One region of the Bradyrhizobium sp. SZCCHNR1002 genome, then DNA from elsewhere that is predicted to be linked to it. Evidence: predicted binding sites of a transcription regulator. Region 1 holds the regulator's gene; each other region holds the start of a gene.
What was found. Region 1 encodes PhoB, which activates phosphate uptake and scavenging genes when phosphate is short. Its sites were predicted from a motif close to TGTCATNNANCTGTCAT; they were not measured.
Positions count from the first base shown of each region.

Region 2: QX108_RS19055 (DUF2794 domain-containing protein) is a predicted target of PhoB. The motif match lies at 1,232-1,248, and genes of this name have one in related genera.
Region 3: QX108_RS01880 (RNA degradosome polyphosphate kinase) is a predicted target of PhoB. The motif match lies at 1,767-1,783, and genes of this name have one in related genera.
Region 4: QX108_RS02845 (DUF47 domain-containing protein) is a predicted target of PhoB. The motif match lies at 1,524-1,540, and genes of this name have one in related genera.

Region 1 covers NZ_JAUHIS010000002.1:489,083-492,326, forward strand. The annotation lists gene QX108_RS14670 (trypsin-like serine protease) at 1-756, opposite strand, end outside; gene phoB (phosphate regulon transcriptional regulator PhoB) at 897-1,604, opposite strand; gene phoU (phosphate signaling complex protein PhoU) at 1,621-2,337, opposite strand; gene pstB (phosphate ABC transporter ATP-binding protein PstB) at 2,366-3,187, opposite strand; gene pstA (phosphate ABC transporter permease PstA) at 3,184-3,244, opposite strand, start outside.
Region 2 covers NZ_JAUHIS010000003.1:600,526-603,769, reverse strand. The annotation lists gene QX108_RS19065 (Bax inhibitor-1/YccA family protein) at 1-144, shown strand, start outside; gene QX108_RS19060 (GNAT family N-acetyltransferase) at 301-828, shown strand; gene QX108_RS19055 (DUF2794 domain-containing protein) at 855-1,220, opposite strand; gene QX108_RS19050 (DUF1223 domain-containing protein) at 1,641-2,423, opposite strand; gene acnA (aconitate hydratase AcnA) at 2,613-3,244, opposite strand, start outside.
Region 3 covers NZ_JAUHIS010000001.1:436,456-439,699, forward strand. The annotation lists gene QX108_RS01880 (RNA degradosome polyphosphate kinase) at 1-1,696, opposite strand, end outside; gene QX108_RS01885 (DnaA ATPase domain-containing protein) at 1,836-2,513, opposite strand; gene QX108_RS01890 (CDP-alcohol phosphatidyltransferase family protein) at 2,573-3,127, opposite strand.
Region 4 covers NZ_JAUHIS010000001.1:626,301-629,544, reverse strand. The annotation lists gene QX108_RS02850 (inorganic phosphate transporter) at 1-826, opposite strand, end outside; gene QX108_RS02845 (DUF47 domain-containing protein) at 838-1,482, opposite strand; gene QX108_RS02840 (branched-chain amino acid ABC transporter permease) at 1,627-2,595, opposite strand; gene QX108_RS02835 (branched-chain amino acid ABC transporter permease) at 2,597-3,244, opposite strand, start outside.

The DNA of each region.
Region 1 (3,244 bases):
GGTGAGCACGACGCGCGGCGCGATCAGAGTGCCGGTACACCAGCCGCCGGTCGAATACTGCGCCACGGTGACGACGCCGATCGACGAGGCAGGCCAGGAGGTCGGGTCCACGACCTCGCCGATGTGCCGGTCGAGTCCGAGCAACTGCTCGGGACGCGGGTTGGCCACCCCGGCATCCGTCGATTCGAATCTGGGCTTCCAGCTCGCGATCATCGCCTGCGCCTGGACACGCTGCGCCTCGGTCAGCTTGACCCGCTGCACGTCGCGGCCGGCCGAGCGCACGCCGTTGCGGCCGGCCATCACCAGCCAGGCATAGCCCTGCACGAGGTCCTGGCTCACGCCGCGGCCGTCGAGCATCATCAGACCGAGCATGTATTGCGACTGGGCGAAGCCTTGGGCTGCAGCGCGGCTGAACCAGCGGCCGGCTTCGCCGTAGTTGCTCGCGACACCCTCGCCGTTGACGTAGGCGATGCCGAGATAGTGCTGGGCGACGGCGAGGCCCTGGTCCGCCGCCTTGCGATACCATGCCAGCGCCTCGGCCGCATTGCGCGGCTGGCCCCAGCCGAAGGCGTGCATGAAGCCGACGTCGAACTGCGCCCGCGCATCGCCCTTGGCGGCGAGCGGCAGCAGGCGGCGCAGCGCAACGTCATGCTGGCCGTTTCCGGCGGCGGCGACGGCGTCTTCGAGCTCGGCGGCCGGTGCACCGGCCAGGCTGCCGAGCAGCACGGCAAGACTTGTGATGATCGTCTTGAGCAAGGGCGTCCGCTGGAACCAAAACACGGGCCGCTCAGCACACTCGATCAAGACGGCGGCGGCGTGGCGGAAAGCGGACCGCGGTGTCCTTAATCCGGCCTGCTCGCCTCTCACACCTGCACGTCCCTCACATCTGCCGCTCCTTATGCCTGCTCGCTCTTGGCGAACCGATCGTCCAGCGCATAGCCCGCGCCGCGCACGGTGCGGATCGGATCCTGCTCGCGACCCGGATTGAGCAGCTTGCGCAGACGGCCGATGTGCACGTCGACGGTGCGCTCGTCGATATAGATGTCGCGGCCCCAGACGCTGTCGAGCAACTGCTCGCGGCTGAACACGCGGCCGGGATGCTCGAGGAAGAATTCGAGCAGACGGTATTCGGTCGGGCCGAGGTCGATCGGCCGGCCCGAGCGCGCGACGCGGCGCTTCTCGCGGTCGAGCTCGATGTCGCCATAGGACAGCACGGTCGCGAGCCGCTCCGGGCTCGCCCGCCGCAGCAGGCCCTTCACGCGCGCCAGCAGCTCCGGCACCGAGAACGGCTTGACGATGTAGTCGTCGGCGCCGGTCGCAAGCCCCCGCACACGCTCGCTCTCCTCGCCGCGGGCGGTGAGCATGATGATCGGCAGCTGCTTGGTCTCGGACCGCGCCCGCAGCCGCCGGCACAGCTCGATGCCGGACAGGCCCGGCAGCATCCAGTCGAGCACGACCAGATCGGGCACGCGCTCCTTGAGCCGCGTGTCGGCCTCGTCGCCGCGCGCCACGGTCTCGACCTCGTAGCCTTCGGCCTCGAGGTTGTAGCGCAGCAGCGTCGTCAGCGCCTCCTCGTCCTCAACCACCAGAATTCGCGCGCCCATGTCGAAATCGTCTTTCTCAGTTGCCGGGGATCGTGGTCGCGAAGCTGGTCATGTCGCCCTTCGGGCGCTTGTCCATGATCTGCTGGCCCTCGATCATATAGAAAACCGTCTCAGCGATGTTGGTGGCGTGGTCGCCGATCCGCTCGATGTTCTTGGCGCAGAACATCAGGTGGATGCAGAACGAGATGTTGCGCGGGTCCTCCATCATATAAGTGAGGAGCTCGCGGAACAGCGAGGTGCAGATCGCATCGACCTCCTCGTCGCCCTTCCAGACCGTCATCGCCGCCGGCAAATCATGCGCGGCATAGGCATCCAGCACCGTCTTGACCTGCGACTGCACCAAGTCGGTCATGTGCTCCAGGCCGCGGATCAGCTTGAGCGGATGGAAGTCGCTCTCCAGCGCGGCGACGCGCTTGCCGATGTTCTTGGCGAGGTCACCGATCCGCTCCAGATCGGTGGCGACGCGCATGGCGCCGACGATCTCGCGCAGATCGACGGCCATCGGCTGGCGGCGGGCGATCGTCAGCACCGCGCGCTCCTCGATGATGCGCTGCAGCTTGTCGACCTCGGCGTCGGCGGCGACCACCTTCTGGCCGAGCGCCACGTCGCGCCGCACCAGCGCGTCGACGGAATCGACGATCAGCCGCTCGGCGAGGCCGCCCATCTCCGACACCAGCCGGGTGAGATCCTGCAGATCGCTGTCGAACGCCTTGGCGGTATGTTCACTGGCCATGTTGATCTCCTGAAGAATGCTGTCGGCGTCAGCCGAACCGGCCGGTGATGTAGTCCTGGGTCCGCCGATCGCTCGGCGAGGTGAAGATCTTGCTGGTCTCGTCGAACTCGATCAGCTCGCCGAGATACATGAAGGCGGTCTTGTCGGAGACGCGCGCCGCCTGCTGCATGTTATGGGTCACGATCGCGATCGTATAGTTCTCCGCGAGCTCCTGGATCAGCTCCTCGACCTTGGCGGTCGAGATCGGGTCGAGCGCCGAGCACGGCTCGTCGAACAGGATCACCTCGGGCCGGACGGCGACTGTGCGGGCGATGCACAAGCGCTGCTGCTGGCCGCCGGACAGCGACAGGCCGGAGGCGTTGAGCTTGTCCTTGACCTCGTTCCACAGCGCGCCGCCGCGCAGCGCCTTCTCGACGCGGTCGTCCATCTCGGACTTCGAGATCTTCTCATAGAGCCGGATGCCGAAGGCGATGTTCTCGTAGATCGTCATCGGGAACGGCGTCGGCTTCTGGAACACCATGCCGACCCGCGCGCGCAGCAGATTGAGGTCGAGCTTGGGATCGAGAATGTTGGTGTTGTCGAGCATCAGCTGGCCAGTGGCGCGCTGGCCCGGATAGAGGTCGTACATCCGGTTGAAGATGCGCAGCAGGGTGGACTTGCCGCAGCCGGACGGACCGATGAACGCCGTGACGCGGTTGGTGCCCAGCGTCAGGTTGATGTTCTTCAGCGCGTGATGATCGCCGTAATAGAAATTCAGGTTGCGCGCGGTTACCTTGGCCGGCGCCTCGGGGAGCGACTGGCCGTGGAGCGCGTGATTGGGCTGACTGACGGAGACGGACAGTTCGGTCATTTCGTTTTCCTCTCGGCGCCGAGAATGCGTGCACCGACGTTCAAAGCGAGCACGGCC
Region 2 (3,244 bases), on a different contig from region 1:
CTGAAGAACGAGTACATCTACGGCTACGCCTCCGCGGGCGGCGACGTCGCCGAGCGCGCAGCGATCACCGGAGCCCTGTCGCTGTACCTGAACTTCATCAACCTGTTCACGCTGCTGCTGCAGCTGCTCGGACAGCGCGACTGATCCGATTGCTCGCAAGACGAGCGATCAACCAAAGCCCCGGCCTCAGCGCCGGGGCTTTTCGTTTGTCGAGGCGGCTGAGAGCATGCCGCGCGCCGGGAACGGCAGCCATGCCGCGACGATGTTGATCGGCCGCTTCGCCCTGGTATTGTTCCACCCATGTCCGACATCGAGATCCGGCCCACCCAGGAGGCCGACCTTCCCGCCATCACCGCCATCTACAGCCAGGCCGTCCGCGAGGGCACGGCCACCTTCGAGCTCGACGCGCCCGACCTTGCGGAGATGACCCGCCGCTTCCGGACGCTCAGCGACGGCGGCTTCCCTTACTTCGCTGCCCTGCTGGATGGGCAGATCGTGGGCTACGCCTATGCTGGCCCTTACCGGCCGCGGCCCGCCTATCGCTTCACGGTCGAGAACTCTGTGTATCTCGCCCCCGCCAGCCAGCGCCGCGGCATCGGGATGCGGCTGATGCGGACGCTGATCGCAGCCTGCGAGGAGCGAGGATTTCGGCAGATGGTCGCGGTCATCGGCGACTCCGCCAATGCCGGCTCGGTCGGGCTGCATACCGCCTGCGGCTTCGAGATGATCGGCACCCATCCGAGCGTCGGCCTGAAATTCGGCCGCTGGCTGGATACCGTCATGATGCAGCGAGCGCTTGGACCGGGCAGCAGCAACATCCCGGCATAAACGGCGCGGCTAGCGTGGGCGCCGGCTCAGACCAGCGCCGGCTTCGGCGCGATCACCAGCAGCACGCGCTCCAGCTCGTGGCCGCGGCGCAGGATCAGGCCGGTGGCCGAGATCACGCTGTACATGCCCTGCTTGCGCGCCAGCCGCGGATCCTTCTCGATTCGGTACAGCGGCACCTCGGAGGCGCGGCGGAAGACCGAGAACACAGCGCGGTCGCGCAGGAAATCGATCGAGTAGTCGCGCCACTCGCCGTCGGCGACCATCCGGCCGTAGAGATTGAGGATGCGGTTCAGCTCGAGACGATCGAACGTCACCCGGTTAGGCGCTGCGGCCGCATTGCGCGCCGCCGCGCGGTTCTCGCTGGGATCGGCGTCCTCCGGGGTGAGGTTCATGAGCGTCCTCCTGTCATCTGTGTGACATGATCGCGCCAACCGACGGAAGCCGCAAGGGGCGGTTTTCATTATCGAACTTGGCAGCATCCGGCTCGCACGCGAGTTCCCCGAACACGCAAGCGTCACGGGATCGTTAGCGGAATCATAATCGCGCCGCGTTTCCGCCCAGGGACTGCCCCCGACGTTAGGCATAAGATTCATGTGCGTTGGCCCGGTCCTTTCGGTTCCGGATTCCTCAGCCCCCAGCCCCCCGGGGTCGTCAGGATCGGGTCTATTCACAAGTAAGGCAAAGGGCCAACGCAAGTTGGTCCTTTTGCTTTTTGGGCGGTGAGCTTGCGCAGGGATCTTGCAACGCGCCCATTGGGACGACGCCGCGGACGAGCCGCAGAGCAGCGCGCGAGCGGTAAGCGGCGAGCGGGCTCAGCGCTCGGGAGCGCGCACCGTTGCGGCGGCTCGGCTGACCAATGGCAGGTCTGAATGGGCCGCGCCGAGCATCAGGCCTGGCCGGTCGCGGCTGCCGTCCTGCACATAGACGACGGCACCATCGACGCCCTCGCGGACGATCTTCTCCAGCGGCACGCTCCAGCTCGCCGACGAGCCATTCCAGTCGCCCAGCTTCATCACACCGCGAACGACGTTGTAATAGGTCAGCTCCCGGCCGCCATTCTCGCCGCGCGCGACCTGGATCGGAACGACGCGCGCGATCGAGCACACCCAGACCTCGCCGTGCTTGCGCGCCGCATGCTGGTCCGCCGCGGCCACCGACACCGTCAGCTCCTGGCCTTCGATCGACAGGCTGACCGGGACCGACATCACGGCACCGCCCCGAGCAGTCTCCTCGATGGCGCCTTCGATCGCGTCGCGATCGCTGCCGATCACATGCAGCGAGCCATTCACCACGGCCTGCGGGGTGTAGACCTCACGATCCCCGCGGGCTCGCGAATAGGCCCGCTGCCGCGCCGTAAACCGCGAGTCTGCCAGGGTGTCCTTCCAGCCCAGATAATCCCAATAATCGATCGGCAGGGACAGGGCGATGACGGAGGGGTCGCGGGCGAGGTCGCCGAGCAACTTGTCGGCGGGCGGGCAGGATGAGCAGCCCTGCGACGTGAATAGTTCGATCACCGCACGCGGATCAGCAGCCGCCGGCCGGACGAAAGCGATGACCGCACAGACACCCAGCGCCGCGCGCGACCACCACGTCATCTGTCCACTCATCGCCACTGTCCCGTCTGGACCACCGTCCGCTGCGCCCTAGCGCATCACCATATCCGCGATGCCGTCCTCGTAGTTAACAAACCGAAAATGCAAAGGAGGCGGCCTTTGTCATAGGCCGCCTCCTTCATCACCCGCTACTCACTTCAGAGTGAGCCAAACTGTCGCATCGCGCTTTGGTTAAGCAGCCAGCTTGCGCAGCACGTAGTGCAGGATACCGCCGTTCCGGTAGTAGTCCAGCTCGTCCAGCGTATCGATCCGGCAGAGCAGCGGCACCTGCTGCGCCGCACCGTTGGACGAGATGATCTCGGCGGTCAGGGTCTGGCGCGGCTTGAGATCACCTTGGAGACCCTTGATGGTGACCTTCTCGTCACCCTTCAGGCCGAGCGAGGACCACGACGTGCCCTCGTGGAAGGTGAGCGGCAGCACGCCCATGCCGACCAGGTTCGAGCGGTGGATGCGCTCGAAGCTCTGGCAGATCACGGCGCGAACGCCAAGCAGCCGGGTACCTTTGGCGGCCCAGTCGCGCGACGAGCCGTTGCCGTATTCGGCGCCGGCGAACACCACCAGCGGCACGCCCTCTTCCTGGTACTTCATGGCGGCGTCGTAGATCGACATCTGCTCGCCGTCGGGCCAGTGCTTGGTCAGGCCGCCCTCGGGGATGTTGCCGTCGGCGCCCTTGAGCATGAAGTTCTTGATGCGGATGTTGGCGAAGGTGCCGCGCATCATGATCTCGTGATTGCCGCGGCGGGTGCCGTACTGGTTGAAGTCGGCCGGACGGACCTGGTGCTCGCTGAGGAACTTGCCGGCGG
Region 3 (3,244 bases), on a different contig from region 1:
GCGCGTCGATGATGTCGGGATCGACCAGCGAATTCATCTTCATCCAGATCACGGCCGGCTTGCCCTGGCGAGCGAAGCTGGTCTCGCCCTGGATGTGCTCGATCATGCGCTTGCGAAGCGTGAGCGGCGAGACCGCCATCTTCTCGATGTCGATCGGCTCGGCATAGCCGGTGATGTAGTTGAACACCCGCGTGACGTCGCGGCCGATCACCGGGTCGGACGTGAAGTAGGACAGGTCGGTGTAGATGCGTGCCGTCACCGGGTGATAGTTGCCGGTGCCGGTGTGCACATAGGTCGTGAGGCTTCCGCCCTCGCGGCGCACGACCATCGACAGCTTGGCATGCGTCTTCAGCTCGAGGAATCCGTAGACGACCTGCACGCCGGCGCGCTCCAGATCGCGAGCCCAGCGGATATTGGCCTCCTCGTCGAACCGCGCTTTGAGCTCGACCAGCGCGGTCACCGACTTGCCGGCTTCGGCGGCTTCGACGAGCGTGCGGACGATCGGCGAGTTGTTGGAGGTGCGATACAGCGTCTGCTTGATGGCGACGACATCGGGATCGCGCGCCGCCTGCTGCAGGAACTGAACGACGACATCGAAGGATTCGTAGGGGTGATGGACGATCAGGTCCTTCTGCCGGATGGCGGCGAAGATGTCGCCGCCATGGTCACGGACGCGCTCCGGATGGCGCGGCACGTAAGGCGCGAATTCGAGGTCGGGACGGTCGACCCGCGTCAGCTGCGACAGCTCGTTCATCGCCAGCACGCCGTCGACGACGAACACCTCGTCGTCGGTCGTGGACAGCGCATTCTGCACGAAGCGGCGCAGCTCCTCCGGCATGTTGGCCTCGATCTCGAGCCGGATCACCGAGCCGCGGCGGCGCCGCTTCAGTGCCGTCTCGAACAGCCGCACCAGGTCCTCGGCCTCTTCCTCGATTTCGATCTCGCTGTCGCGGATGATGCGGAAGGCGCCCTGGCCCTTGACGGTATAGCCCGGGAACAGCCGGCCGATGAACAGGCCGGTGGCCTGCTCCAGCGTGATCAGGCGGATCGCGCCGTCCTTGGCGCCGGGGAAGCGGATGAAGCGGTCGATCTTGCCGGGCATGCGGATCAGCGCATTCATCGGCCGACCGTCGGCGGTGCGCGTCAGCTGCAGCGCGACGGTGAAGCCGAGGCTCGGGATGAACGGGAACGGATGCGCCGGATCGATCGCGAGCGGCGTCAGCAGCGGGAAGATGTTGGCGAGGAAATGGTCCTCGATCCAGACCCGCTCGCTCTTGCTGACGTCCTGGCCGTCGACCAGCACGATGCCGAGTTCGGCGAGAAATTTGCGCAGGTCGCGCCATATCGCCTGCTGGTCGATGGCGAGCTGGGAGACGGTCTCGTTGATCAGCTTCAGCTGCTCGGTCGGCGTCAGCCCGTCCGGGCTGCGCTCGGCGATGCCCTCGCGCACCTGGGCGCGGATGCCGGCGACGCGGACCATGAAGAATTCATCGAGATTGTTGGCGGAAATCGACAGGAAGCGCACCCGCTCCAGCGCCGGATGGCGCGGATTGACCGACTCCTCGAGCACGCGGCGGTTGAAATGCAGCCAGGATAGCTCCCGATTGATGAAGCGCTCGGGACTCGACGCGATCTGCAGCGGCGCCGCCACAGCCGGCTCTTTCGAAACGATCTCAGAAACTTGTTCGGTATCCATCAGAAATTCGATCCATATCCGATCACGGCATCAAATCAGGGCGCTCACCCTCGACCGTAGCCCACTCTGGGTGACCAGGGGATGACGTTCCCGGCACCATTGAGGTTCCCCGGCGGACCGGCGTCAAGATGGCCGCCCGTCACACCGGGCGCAGCAGCTCGGCGGCCAGTGCGCGGGTGACCGGTCGGCCGAGCCTCAACGACTCATTGTCCAGCAGCGCGATGGTCTCGCGGGCTGCAGCGTAGGATCGCTCGATCCGGGTGGCGAGGTAGCTGACGACCGTTTCGTCGATCGCCAGTTGCCGGTCCGCGGCCAGCTTGACGATCAGGGCGCGGAACAGCTGGTCGTCCGGTGGCAACAGCGTGACCACGGGAACGGCGCGCAGCCGCGATCTCAGATCGGCGAGCCCGATCGGCAGCGCCGCCGGCGCCTCCCGCGCCGTGACCAGGATGTAGGCCTCGTCCTGACGCGCCAGGTTCAGCAGGTGGAACAGCGCCCGCTCGTCGAGATCGGTCGCCGTCAGATCCTGCAGCACCAGGGCCCCCGTGGCGAGCGCCCCGGGCACGGTGCTCGCCTCCAGCGCATGCGCCGACAGCGAGCGGGCGCCGGAGCGCTCGGCCCAGATCGCCGCCAGATGACTTTTGCCCGAGCCGTCGGGGCCGACGAGGAACATGGTCCGCGCGGGCCATTCCGGCCAGGCATCGACCAGCGCGAGCCCCGCCGCATTGCCCGGCCCCTCGAAGAAATTGTCCCGCGTCAGGCTCTCCGCATGCGGCAGCGCGAGCGCCAATTGACGAGGGGGGATATGGCCGGCCAAGGTTGACGTGCTCCGTGTCGTGTCGTCGGCGGGGGCGGTACAGGGCCTGCCTGGCGGGCTCATCGCACTTCGATCGTGTTCATGTGGCGCACCCATTCGACGAGATACAGCCCGACCGATACGAGGGTAAAGACCGTCACGAGCACCATCAGCACGACATCGTAGGGCCTGGGCTCGAAGCCGAACGCGAGCGCGGCCAGCACCAGCCCTGCGAATCCGACCTGCGCGGCGGTATTCAGCTTCGAGACCATCAATGGCTTCATTGCGACGGGCCGGTCGAACAGCCAGGAGACGATCACGGCGGCGACGATCATGATGTCGCGCGACACCACCAGGATCACGATCCAGCGCGGGATGGCCCCCCAAATGCCGAGGGTGACGAAGATCGACACCAGCAGCGCCTTGTCGGCGAGCGGGTCGAGCAGGGCGCCGAGCTCGGAGCGCAGGTTGAAGCGCTTGGCCAGAAAACCGTCCACCGCGTCGCTCACGCCGGCGACGACGAACACCATGAACGCGATTTCCATCTCGCCGGCCGCGATCGCCCAGACGACGATCGGAACCAGCAGGATTCGGCCGAGTGTAATGAGATTGGGGATAGAGTGGGGAATGGTCACACAGAACGTCCCGACGACAACTCGATCAAATCCAACCCGATTCCGAAGCGGGGCGAACCGGTCCGGTTCCTAGATAGTATGGGGACGAGCCCCTTGCGAGCCATTGCGCGCAGCCGG
Region 4 (3,244 bases), on a different contig from region 1:
CGCCGAGGAAAGTGGCCAGGAACAAGGTGATCGCACCGCCGGTCTCGGCGCAGAAGCCCTGCATCGGGTTCAGCTTGGTGATGCGCAGGCCCATGGTGCGGACGATCCGCCAGCCGCCCATCAGGGTGCCCAACGCCATCGCCGCCTGGCACGACAACACCACCCAGAACGGCACCGTGAACTGCTCGCCGAGATGGCCCTGCGAGTACAGCAGCACCGCGATGATGCCCATGGTCTTCTGCGCGTCATTGCCGCCATGGCCGAGCGAGTACAGCGAGGCGGAGGCGAATTGCAGGATGCGGAAGGCGCGGTCGACGGCGAACGGCGTCGATCGCACCGAGGCCCAGGACACGATCGCCACCAGGATCATCGCCAGCAGCAGTCCGACGAGGGGCGACAGCACGATGGCGAGGATCGTCTTCGACAATCCGCTCCAGACGGCGGCCGAGATGCCGGCCTTGGCGATCCCTGCCCCGACCAGCCCGCCGATCAGCGCGTGCGAGCTCGACGAGGGAATGCCGGCGGCCCAGGTGACGAGGTTCCAGACGATGGCGCCGACCAGCGCGGCAAAGATCACCTGTGCGTCGACGATCGCGGGATCGATGATGCCGGTGCCGATGGTCTGCGCGACGTGCAGGCCGAACACCGTGAAGGCAACGAAGTTGAAGAATGCGGCCCAGAACACCGCATATTGCGGCCTGAGCACCCGGGTCGAGACGATGGTCGCGATCGAGTTGGCGGCGTCGTGCAGGCCGTTCAGAAAATCGAAGGCGAGTGCGACGCCGATGAGGCCGACCAGGATCGGAAGGCCGAGATGAGCATCCACGGCGCGCGCCCCTAGACCTGTTCGATCATGATCGAATTGATCTCGTTGGCGACGTCGTCGAAGCGGTCCGCGACCTTCTCCAGATGGTCGTAGATTTCGGCGCCGACGATGAAGTCCATGGTGTTGGCGTTGCGGTGCTTGAGGAACAGCTCCTTCAGGCCGATGTCGTGGAGATCGTCGACGCGCCCCTCGAGCTTGGTCATCTCCTCGGTGATCGCGGTGATCATCGGCACGTTCTGGCCGATCGCCTGCAGCAGCGGCAGCGCCTTGCCGATCAGATTAGCGCACTCGACCAGCAAGGTGCCCATCTCGCGCATGGTCGGCTCGAACTCCTTCACCTCGAACAGCACCACGGCCTTGGCCGTCTGCTGCATCTGGTCGATGGCGTCGTCCATCGAGGTGATCAGGTTCTTGATGTCGCCGCGGTCGAACGGGGTGATGAAGGTGCGGCGGACGGCGGTCAGCACCTCGCGGGTGATGTTGTCGGCCTCGTTCTCGAACTGGCTGACGCGCTGGCAATGAACGAGAATGTCGTCGCCGCCCTGCAGCATGTCCTGCAGCGCATGCGCGCCCTGGATCACCACCTTGTTGTGGCGGGTGAACAAATCGAAAAACCGCTCCTCCCGCGGGAGGACGGCGCGAAACCAGTGCAACATGGGACGAGGTCCATCGATTCTGGAACGGGCCAGGGCCGGCCCGTCACAGAACTGTCATATCCCGGATCTCGCCGCAGCAGAAGCGGCGGCCGGATCATCCACCGCTTTCTGCCATCTCGCATGAATTTCCAGCAAATCAATGACTTAGAGGGAGCGCTTGAACAGATGGGCGAGTTCCCCGATCACGCCGCGGCGGAAGGTCAGCACACAGGCGACGAAGATGCCGCCCTGGATGACCTTCACCCACTGACCGAAGCCGGCCAGATATTGCTCCATGCCCACGATCACGAACGCGCCGACGACGGGGCCGAACACGGTTCCGAGGCCGCCGACCAGGGTCATCAGCACGATCTGACCCGACATCGCCACTTCGACGTCGGTCAGCGAGGCGTTCTGTGCAACGAACACCTTCAACGCGCCGGCCAGGCCGGCCAGCGTCCCCGACAGGATGAAGGCGAGCAACTTGTACTGGTCGGTCTTGTAGCCAAGCGAGATCGCGCGCTGCTCGTTCTCACGGATCGACTTCAGCACCTCGCCGAACGGCGAGTTGATGGTGCGAAAGATCAGCAGGAAGCCGCCCAGGAAACCCACCAGCACGACGTAATAGAGCACCGTCGGCTTGGACATATCCAGGATGCCGAACATCCGGCCCTGAGGGATGCCCTGGATGCCGTCCTCACCATGGGTGAAAGGCACCTGCAGATAGATGAAGTACAGCAGCTGCGACAGCGCCAAAGTGATCATCGCGAAATAGATGCCCTGGCGGCGGATCGAGATGTATCCCGCGACGACCGAGAGGACGAATGATCCGGCCACGCCGACCAGGATGCCGAGCTCCGGCGGCAGGCCCCAGACCTTGAGTGCGTGCGCGCTGCAATAGCCGGCGGTGCCGAGGAACATCGCGTGACCGAACGACAGCAGGCCGCCATAGCCGATCAAGAGGTTGAAGGCGCAGGCGAGCAGTGCGAAGCACAGCGCCTGCATGACGAAGAACGGGTAGAGCCCCGTCCAGGGCACGATGGCGAGCAGCGCCGCCATGATGACGAACACGATCATCTCGTCGCGCATCGCGCGCGGGGTGATCGGCAGGGTCGCGTCGGTGATCGATGTCATGTCAGGCCGCCCGTCCGGTCAGACCCGTCGGCTTCACCAGCAGCACCAGGACCATCAGAACGAAGACCACGGTGTTGGAAGCCTCGGGATAGAAATATTTGGTCAGTCCCTCGATCACGCCGAGAGCAAAGCCGGTGATGATGGAGCCCATGATCGAGCCCATGCCGCCGATCACCACCACCGCGAACACGACGATGATCATGTTCTCGCCCATCAGCGGACGGACCTGGTTGATCGGCGCCGACAGCACGCCCGCGAGTGCGGCGAGCCCGACACCGAGCCCGTAGGTGAGCGTGATCATGCGCGGCACGTTGATGCCGAACGCCCGCACCAATGTCGGGTTCTCCGTGGCGGCGCGCAGATAGGCCCCGAGCCGGGTCCGCTCGATCAGGAACCAGGTCGCCAGACAGACGACAAGGGAGAAGATGACGACCCAGCCGCGATAGACCGGCAGATACATGAACCCGAGATTCATGCCGCCGCGGAGCTGTTCGGGAATCGCATAAGGCAGGCCGGACGAGCCGAAGAAGTTCTGGAACACGCCCTGGATGATCAGCGCGAGACCGAAGGTCAGCAGCAGGCCGTAGAGATGATCGAGCCCGGCCAGCCATTGCAGCATGGTGCGCTCGAGGACCATGCCGAAGATGCC